Archangium violaceum: one gene and its partner. The protein of the gene in region 2 binds, or shares a complex with, the protein of the main gene of each other region. Links are inferred from orthologs where the notes say so. Each region holds a gene or a part of one and is shown on either strand. Other genes may lie near its edges.

Region 1 (2,914 bases), 630 kb from region 2 along the record:
AGCCCGCGGAAGAGCCCAAGCCGGAGCCCAAGCCCGCTCCCGCGGTGGCCAGCAAGCCCGCGGAGGAGCCCAGGCCGCGCCCGACACCCAGGCCCACGCAGGCGCCCAGGAAGGCGCCGGTGGATGAGGACGTGCGGCTGCCGAAGCCGAAGCGTACCGGCCTCTACATCGGGCTCGGGGTCGTGGCGATCGCCGTGGCCGCCGCGGTGGTGGTGTTCGGCCAGTCGGGTGGAACGCCCACGCCTCCGCCGGAGTCGAAGCCCGCGCCCACCGAGCAGGTGAAGGCACCGGAGCCCGAGAAACAGGTGCCCGAGGCGAAGGCGCCGGAGACGAAGCCGCCCGAGACGCAGGCCCAGCCGGAGCAGCCGGCCACCGCGGCCCAGACGCCCGTGCCCGACGCGGGGACTCCTTCCCAGGCCACCGAGCAGCCGGCCGTCGCCGCGAATGGCACCCCGCCCGCGGAGGATGACGACAAGGACGACGAGCCGGAGCAGGCCGAGACGCAGAAGCTGAGCCCCGAGGCCCAGTACGCCGAGCTGGCGCGCCGGGCCAAGAGGCTCCAGGCGACCGGGCGCTACAAGGCCGCGGCCTTCGCCTACCGCAAGGCGCTCAACCTCAAGCCGGACTCGGCCGAGGCGAAGGCGGGCCTGGGCATCTCCCTGGTGCGCAGCGATTCGAGCTACCGCGAGGCCGTCAAGCTCCTGGAGGACGCGCTGAAGGACCAGCCCAACAACGCCCATGCGTGGCTGTGCCTGGGCATGGGCCGGCAGATGGTCCAGCAGGACAAGAAGGCGATCGACGCCTACAAGCGCTATCTCTTGTTGGAGCCCTCCGGCCAGTACGCCAACGACGTGCGCGCCGCGCTCAAGTCGCTCGGACAGTAGGCGGGGCGGCGGGCTCCTGGTAGAGAGGATGCCCTTGCTCGTACTCGGAATCGAAACCTCCTGTGATGAGACCGCCGCCGCCCTCGTGGAGGACGGCCGGCGCGTGCTCGCCGACGTCGTCTCCACCCAGGTGGACATCCACCGTCGCTGGGGTGGGGTGGTGCCGGAGCTCGCCAGCCGCAACCACGTGGTGCAGGTCATGCCCGTCCTGCACGAGGCCCTCACCCGGGCTGGCAAGACGCTCGACGATGTGGACCTCATCGCCGTCACCTCGGGGCCCGGTCTCATCGGGGCCCTTCTGGTGGGCGTGCAGGTGGCCAAGTCGCTGAGCCTCGCCACCGGCAAGCCCTTCGTCGGGGCGAACCACCTCGAGGGACACCTGCTCGCCATCCGGCTGCTGGAGGATGCGCCGGAGCCGCCCTTCCTGGGGCTCGTCGTCTCCGGTGGTCACACCAGCCTCTACGAGGTGCAGGACTACGGCCGTTACCGGCTGGTGGGCAGCACCCGCGACGACGCCGCCGGCGAGGCCTATGACAAGACGGCGCGCATCCTCGGCCTGCCGTACCCGGGTGGGTTGCCCATCGATCAGCTCGCGCAGAAGGGGAACCCGGAGGCCATCCGGTTCCCCCGCGCGCTGCCCGGCGCGGAGAACTTCGACTGGTCCTTCTCCGGGCTGAAGACGGCGGTGCTGCACCACGTGCGCAAGCACGGCGTCCCCGAGGGGCAGGAGCTGGCGGACCTGTGCGCCTCCTTCCAGGAGGCCGTGGCGGACGCGCTGTCGAAGAAGTTCGTCGCCGCCGCGCGCCGGCTGGGCCTGAAGCGCCTGGTGGTGTGCGGAGGCGTGGCGGCCAACTCGCGGTTGCGCTCGCTGTGCCAGGAGCGCGCCGCGGATCGCAACCTGCAGCTCTACCTCCCGCCGGTGCGGTTGTGCACGGACAATGGCGCGATGATCGCCGTGGCCGGCTACGAGGCCTGGCGCCGGGGTCTTCGCGGCGACTTCAACCTGTCCGCGGATCCGGCCTGGCGCATGTGAAGGGACACCCTCGTGGATACACCTCGTGACATCCTCCAGCGTCATGGCCTGAGGGCCAAGCACAGCTGGGGTCAGAACTTCCTGGGCGACCCGGACATCCTGGAGGCCATCGCCGACGCGCTGGAACTGCGCGACGGCGAGCCGGTGGTGGAGCTGGGCCCGGGCCTGGGGCACCTGACGCGCTTCCTCGCCGCCACCGGCGCGCGCGTCACGGCGGTGGAGAAGGACCGGGACATGATCTCCGTGCTGGAGAAGGAGGCCATCTCCGGCGTGCGCGTGGTGGACGGCAACGCGGCCACGGTGGACTTCGCCGAGGTGGCGGGTGCGCCCGAGGTGAAGGTCGCCGGCAACCTCCCGTACCACCTGACGAGCTCCATCCTCTTCCAGGTGCTGGAGCAGCGCGAGCACGTGACGCGCGCGGTCTTCACCCTGCAGAAGGAGGTGGTGGATCGGCTCGCGGCCGAGCCGGGCGGGCGCGATTACGGCCTGCTCACCGCCATCCTGGGCCTCTACTTCACCTCGGAGAACCTCTTCGACATCGACGCCCGTCGCTTCCATCCGCCGCCCAAGGTGGACTCGGCGGTGCTGCGGCTCATCCGCCGCCCCGAGCCCCTGGCTCCCGTGGTGGATGGCGCGCGCTTCATCCGCCTGGTGAAGGCGGGGTTCGCGCAGCGTCGCAAGACGCTCTTCAACTCACTCAAGTCGGACAAGTCGCTGGGCTCGACGGAGCAGCTCCAGCGGGCACTGGAGACGGCGGGCATCGATCCGATGCGGCGCGCGGAGACGCTCTCGTCCGAGGAGTTCGCCGCCATCGAGCGCGCGCTCGGTCCCGTTGGTGGGTAGTCCCGCGGTGGGTAGTCCCGAAGGGGCGCCACGATTTGGCGTCCGAGCCACTCTGGTGTTAACGAAAGAGTGGCTCGGAGAGGATTGATGAAGCCCCTGCCACTGGAGGCGCTGGAGCCGGTGCTCAACCGGTTCGGTGTGGTGTACGCGGTGT
Region 2 (5,952 bases):
CGCTGTCGCCAGCGGCCTGGGTGGGCGTGGTGCTCGCGGGCGTGTTGCCCTTCCTGCCGCTGAGGGATCCGGCGCGCACCGGAGAGGGAGCCTTCTGGGTGACGGCCTTCTTCCTCTTCTTCGCCTTCACCTACCACCTCATCCGGGGCCCGCTGCAGGAGGCGCCCACCCGGGTGGCGCACCTGGTGACGGGCTTCCTGTATGGCTCGGTGGGCCTCACCGCCGTGTCCGCCCTGCGGTTGATGCCGGATGGCCTGGCGTGGGTCATCGCCGCGCTCGTCATCACCTGGGCCAACGATACCGCCGCCTACTTCGCTGGCCGCTTCCTGGGCCGCCACAAGCTCTACCCCGCGGTGAGCCCCAACAAGACCTGGGAGGGCTTCGCTGGCGGCCTGGTGGGCTCGGTGGGAGGCATGTTCATCGCCCGGGGCTTCTTCTTCCCCGTGCTCACCGTGGCCGACTGTCTGCTGCTGGGAATTTTCGGCGGCATCCTCGGTCCCATCGGGGACCTGTGCGAGTCCATGCTCAAGCGGGCCTATGGGGTGAAGGATTCCGGCCGAATCATCCCCGGGCACGGCGGCATCCTGGATCGCATCGACGCGCTGCTCTTCAACGCCCCCCTGGTGTTCGTCTACGTCACGTTCGTGCGCGGCCTGCTTCCGTAGCGCCCGCCGATTGTCCGGTCGGCGGGGGCGCGACCTCGGAAGCGCATTGTCGGGCCAGGGTCCCACGGTTAGTGTTGGGTCCATGCTTCAAGGTCCTGGTCTGTTCATCCTGCTGCTTGGCGTGCTCATCACCGTCCATGAGCTGGGCCACTTCCTCGTGGCCAAGGCCTGCGGGGTGAAGGTCGTCCGGTTCTCCATCGGCTTCGGGCCGAAGCTCTTCGGCTTCACCAAGGGGGACACGGAGTACCAGGTCGCCATGCTGCCCCTGGGCGGCTACGTGAAGATGGCGGGGGACTCACCCTATGAGGAGATGAGCCCCGAGGACGCGCAGCGGGGTTTCCTCAACGCCACGCCCTGGAAGCGGGCCCTCATCGTGGCGGCCGGGCCCTTCTTCAGCCTGGCCTTCCCCGTCATCATCTACTTCTTCGTCTTCGTCGGGGCGCACGAGGCCATCTCCACCCGGGTGGGCTTCGTGGATCCGGCCATGCCCGCGGCGGCCGCCGGAATCCGGCCGGGAGACCGCATCATCGCCGTGGATGGGGAGAAGGTTCAGACCTTCGATGATCTGCGCAGCGCCTTCGTGGGCCGCTTCGATCGCCCCCTGCCCATCACCGTCGAGCGCGATGGCACGCAGTTCATCGCCAATGTGACGCCGCGCAAGGTCATCGAGTCCAACCCCGTCGAGTCGGTGGAGCGGGGGCAGATCGGCATCCAGCCCGCCCGCAAGCCCGCGGTGGTGGGCGTGCCGCCGGGCTCGCCGGCCGCCGAGGCGGGGCTGAAGACCTTCGACCGCATCCTGTCCATCAACGGCGTGAGCATTCCGGACGAGGCCGCCTTCCTCGAGCAGGTCGCCAAGACGCAAGGGCCTCTGGAGCTCACCGTCCAGCGCTCGCGGCCCGTGGAGGCCGGCGCGGTGGTGGGGCAGGTGCCTTCCGTCGTCAAGCTGACGGTGCCGAGGCAGGAGGGCGAGGGCTTCGCGGCCCTGGGCGTGGAGCCCTCGGACCTGTACGTGGTCGCCGTCAGCCCCGGCAGCGTGGCGGAGAAGGCCGGCATTCGCGCGGGGGATCGGCTCGTCTCCTTCAATGGTCAGCCGCTGAACTCCTTCAACGTGCTGGCGGCGGAGCTCAGCACCCTGAAGGACCAGTCCTTCCAGCTCTCCTGGCGCTCGGCGGCGGATGGGCAGGAGCACTCGCAGACGCTCTCCCAGGCGATGCGGACCAGCAAGGACGAGCTCGGGCAGGAGTTGTCCCGGCTCGAGCTGGGCATAAGGCCCTGGCTGCCCTCCGCGGCGGAACTGCTGCCCCTGGACACGGTGACGGTGCAGGTCAGCATCCCCGAGGCGCTGCGCCAGTCCGTCGTCATCGTGCCCAAGATTGTCGGGCAGATGGTGACGGTCATCGGCCGTATCGTGAGCGGGCAGATGTCCACGAAGACGCTGGGCGGGCCCGTGATGATGTACCAGCTGGCCTCCAAGAGCGCGGAGCAGGGCTGGGAGAGCTACCTCCACCTGATGGCCGTCATCTCCATCAACCTGGGCGTGATGAACCTGCTGCCCATCCCCATCCTCGATGGCTTCGGGCTGCTGTCCGCCCTGTGGGAGGGCATCCGCCGCCGTCCCATCTCGGTGCGCGTGCGCGAGATGGCCAACGTCGTCGGCCTGGTGTTGCTCGTGGCGCTGATGGTGATGGCTTTCTACAACGACGTGACTCGCTGAAGAGGTGAGATGCGGCGACTGTTCGTGGGGTTGATCCTGGGGCTGGGAGTGTTGGCGGGCTGTGCGCCGCGAGCCACCCGGCCCACGCGCGAAGAGGAACCCGAGGTGGTGCGGCCGGAGAAGCCGCCCAAGTCCCGAGCATGGTTGGAGGAGGGGATCGCCTCGTATTACGGCCCGGGCTTCGCCGGCCGGCCCACGGCCAGCGGTGAGAAGTTCAATCCCCAGCACCTCACCGCCGCCCACAAGAAGCTGCCCTTCGGTTCGTGTCTCCGGGTGGTGAACATGGAGAACGGGCGCTCCGTGGAGGTGCGCGTCAACGACCGCGGCCCCTTCGTCAAGGGACGCGTGGTGGACGTGTCGACCGCCGCCGCGAAGAAGCTCGGCATGATGGACAAGGGCCTGGCCCGGGTGCGCCTCTACCGCTGCGCGGACCGGGTCTCGTTGCTCTCCGTCCCCTTCGGGCCGCTGGCGGGGTAGAAGCCTCCCCATGTTCCTCGCGCTCGACACCTCCACCCTCACATTGTCCCTGGCCCTCGTGGAGCGGGAAGGGGAGGGCGTGCGCGTCCTCGAGCACGTGGTGGTGGGGCCGCCGAAGAAGCAGAGCGAGGTGCTGCCCGGCGTCGTTGGCGAGCTGCTCGCGCGGCACGGAGTGGCGCTCAAGTCCCTGGAGGGCCTCGCCATCGGCCTGGGCCCGGGCTCCTTCACCGGCCTGCGCATTGGCCTGTCCTGCGTGAAGGGGCTGGCGTACGCGGCGGGACTCAAGGTGGCCGGGGCCTCGTCGCTCGCGGCCGTGGCACTGGAGGGCCCCGAGGGTTCGCCCCTCTTCGCCCTCGCGGTGGCACGAAAGGACGACCTCTACCTGGGGCCCTACCGGCGCGTGGGACAGCGCGTGGAGGCGCTCGGCCCCGAGGAGGCGATGCACCCGGAGGAGGTGGCCGCGCGCATGGCCGCCGAGCCGGAGGCGCTCGCCCTGGGACCCGCCCTGCCCGAGTACCGCGCGGCGCTGGAGCGTCATGGCGTGGCTCCCTCGCGGCTGTTGAGTGAGCCTTCCTTCCCCTCGGCGGTGGCGCTGTCGTACCTGGTCCGCTTCCCCGAGGAGCAGACGGTGCAGGCGATCTTCGCCCTGGAGCCGCACTACGTCCGGGCCTCCGAGCCCGAGCGCAACCCCAAGTTCCCCCCGCTGCCCGGGCCTCCGCCCACCGCGCGTCTCAAGGACGACTGAGGCCGAGGCGCTCGAGGTCCGCCGGGGTGTCGACGTCGAGGAGTCCCTCGGTGAAAGGCACGAGGGCCAGTCGCGCCTGGTGGCGCATCAGCACGGGTTTGGCTCCCTGGTGCCCGCTCAGCGCGAGGAGCTCGGGAAGGAGCTCCGCCGCGAACGCCGCGGGCACCCCGAAACCGCCCTCCCCACCATAGTCGCTGGCGGCGGCCGGGTGGCCGCGCGTCACCCGCTCCACGAGCGCACGAAGGTGCTCCGGCGTGACGAAGGGCTGATCGCACAACATGAGCACGGCCTGCTCGTCCCGGGGGCGGGAGGTGTCGGCGAGCAGGGCCTCGATACCGGCGCGGATGGAGGTGCCCGGCCCCTCGGCCCACCCGGTGTTGTGCGCGAGCCGGATGCGTGCACCGCCGAGCGCCTCCGCTACGGCTTCGTTGGAGGCTCCGGTGACGACGATGACGCTCCGGGCCCCACTCTCATTCGCCAGGCGCGCGGCTCGGCACACGAGCGGTTCCCCCTCCAGGCGCACGAGCTGCTTCGGCGTGCCGAGGCGCGACGAGGCGCCCGCGGCGAGCACGATGGCCGAGAAGGGGAGGGCGCCCGCGGAGCTCATGCGCTCTTCCTATGCGTCTCCTCTGGCTGGGACAGGTGGATGGGCCCGTCATGCTGCCGGAGGTGGGCGCCTTCGCTCTGGGACAGCACGGCCTGGATCTCCGCGGCGATCGACAGGGCGATGGCCGCCGGGGTGTCACCACCGATCTTCAGTCCCACCGGACTATAGAGGCGCGCGAGCTGCTCCGGGGTCGGAACGAACTCATCGGCCATCTCGCGCAGGAGCTGCTCGCCCCGGCGTCGGGGGCCGAGCAGCCCGACGTAGGCCACGTCGAGCTTCAGGAGCACGGGCAGCAGACGCAGGTCGGCGAAGTAGTTATGGCTCATGACCACCACGGCCGAGTGACGCCCGGTGGGCACGTGCGGGACGACGTTCTCGGGATGCGCGTGCACCACGCGCTCGGCACCCGGGAAGCGCGCCGGATCGCACATCGCCGGCCGGTGGTCCACCACCGTCACCCTCCAGTCGAGCTGACGGGCGATGGAGACCAGGGGCACCGCGTCCGGACCCGCGCCGTAGATGGTGAGGTGGACGGCGGGCGGTACGAGGTCCACGAAGCACTCGATGCCGCCTTCCGGCAGCTGGAGCGTCCGCACCAGGGGACGATCCGTCGCGAGCGCTTCCCGGGCGAGCCCGTGCGCCGCCTCACGCAGGGCCATGGCGGAGGAGGGGGCATCCGCGTCTCCCTCCTTCACCAGGACAGTGCCGAGAAGACCTTCGAGGGCGGGAGGGGCCTCGAAGGCGGTGACGAGCGCCCGGGGTGCGTCGGCGGAGTTCATTCCGCACAGCAGCCGCCGGGTCTCGGCATCGAGCCGCCAGGGCTCAAGCTTCTCGAGCAGCACATCGAGCGCACCCCGGCACCCGAGGCCGAAGCCGATGAGCCCGTCGTTCTCGCCCGTCATGTCGAAGCGAAGGCGCCGCGAGGCACCCGTGGCGAGCACCTCGCGCGCCGTCTTCGCGATCTGCGGCTCGAGACAGCCGCCGCTGATCAGCCCGACGGGCACTCCCTCCTTCGTGATGAGGAGGCGCGCCCCGGCCCGGCGATACGTCGAACCGCTCGTGCGGACCAGGGTCCCGACCACGAGCGGCTCGCGGGCTGCGGCGGCTCCCTCCATGACGGCGAGGAGCTCGCTCACACTCACGTGGGCTTACCTCCCGTGAGCTTGTGGTTGCTGATCGGCAGGGTGCGCAGGCGCTTGCCGGTCGCGGCGAAGATGGCGTTCGTCACGGCCGGGGCGATGGGCGGCACGCCGGGCTCTCCCACGCCACCGGGGGCCTCGCCACTCTCGACGATCTCCACGGCGATCTCCGGCATCTCGTAGGGAGCCAGCATCGAGAAGTCGTGGAAGTTGCTCTGCTCGACGCGGCCATTGCGCAGGGTGATCTGCCCGCGCAGCGCGGCGGAGAGCCCGTAGACGACGCCACCCTCCATCTGGGCGACGATGGTGTCCGGGTTGACGTACCGGCCACAATCAACCGCCACCCACACCTTGTGGACCGTCAGTCGGCCGTCCGCCGTGACCGAGACCTCGGCCACCTCGCCGACGATGCTGCCGAAGCTCTCGGCGATGGCGATGCCGCGGAAGCGGCCCTCGGCGGGAGGCGTCTCCCACTTCGACATCCGGGCCACGGTGTCGAGCACCTTGACGAAGCGCGGGTGCGACTTCTCGAGGAGGGCGCGGCGGAACTTGTACGGATCCTGCTTCGCCGCGTGCGCCAGCTCGTCCATGAAGCTCTCCACGTA

Evidence for each region.
Region 1: the proteins of tsaB (region 2) and tsaD are in contact, whole or in part, in a solved structure (PDB 4WQ4), measured with the Escherichia coli proteins. The link is inferred for Archangium violaceum from one-to-one orthologs.

Annotation. Positions count from the first base shown.
Region 1 is NZ_CP069338.1:6,677,769-6,680,682, forward strand. It holds tsaD (tRNA (adenosine(37)-N6)-threonylcarbamoyltransferase complex transferase subunit TsaD), read left to right. Parts: upstream 1-912; coding sequence 913-1,917; downstream 1,918-2,914. Other genes in the region: JQX13_RS28635 (response regulator), read left to right, coding at 1-884; rsmA (16S rRNA (adenine(1518)-N(6)/adenine(1519)-N(6))-dimethyltransferase RsmA), read left to right, coding at 1,930-2,760; JQX13_RS28650 (hypothetical protein), read left to right, coding at 2,848-2,914.
Region 2 is NZ_CP069338.1:7,310,466-7,316,417, forward strand. The notes cover bases 1,829-4,733. They hold tsaB (tRNA (adenosine(37)-N6)-threonylcarbamoyltransferase complex dimerization subunit type 1 TsaB), read left to right. Parts: upstream 1,829-2,866; coding sequence 2,867-3,601; downstream 3,602-4,733. Other genes in these bases: rseP (RIP metalloprotease RseP), read left to right, coding at 1,829-2,379; JQX13_RS31335 (septal ring lytic transglycosylase RlpA family protein), read left to right, coding at 2,389-2,856; JQX13_RS31345 (nucleotidyltransferase family protein), read right to left, coding at 3,588-4,208; JQX13_RS31350 (XdhC family protein), read right to left, coding at 4,205-4,733. Outside these bases: JQX13_RS31325 (phosphatidate cytidylyltransferase), read left to right, coding at 1-665; more of rseP, read left to right, coding at 748-1,828; more of JQX13_RS31350, read right to left, coding at 4,734-5,350; JQX13_RS31355 (xanthine dehydrogenase family protein molybdopterin-binding subunit), read right to left, coding at 5,347-5,952. UniProt on the Escherichia coli protein: Required for the formation of a threonylcarbamoyl group on adenosine at position 37 (t(6)A37) in tRNAs that read codons beginning with adenine.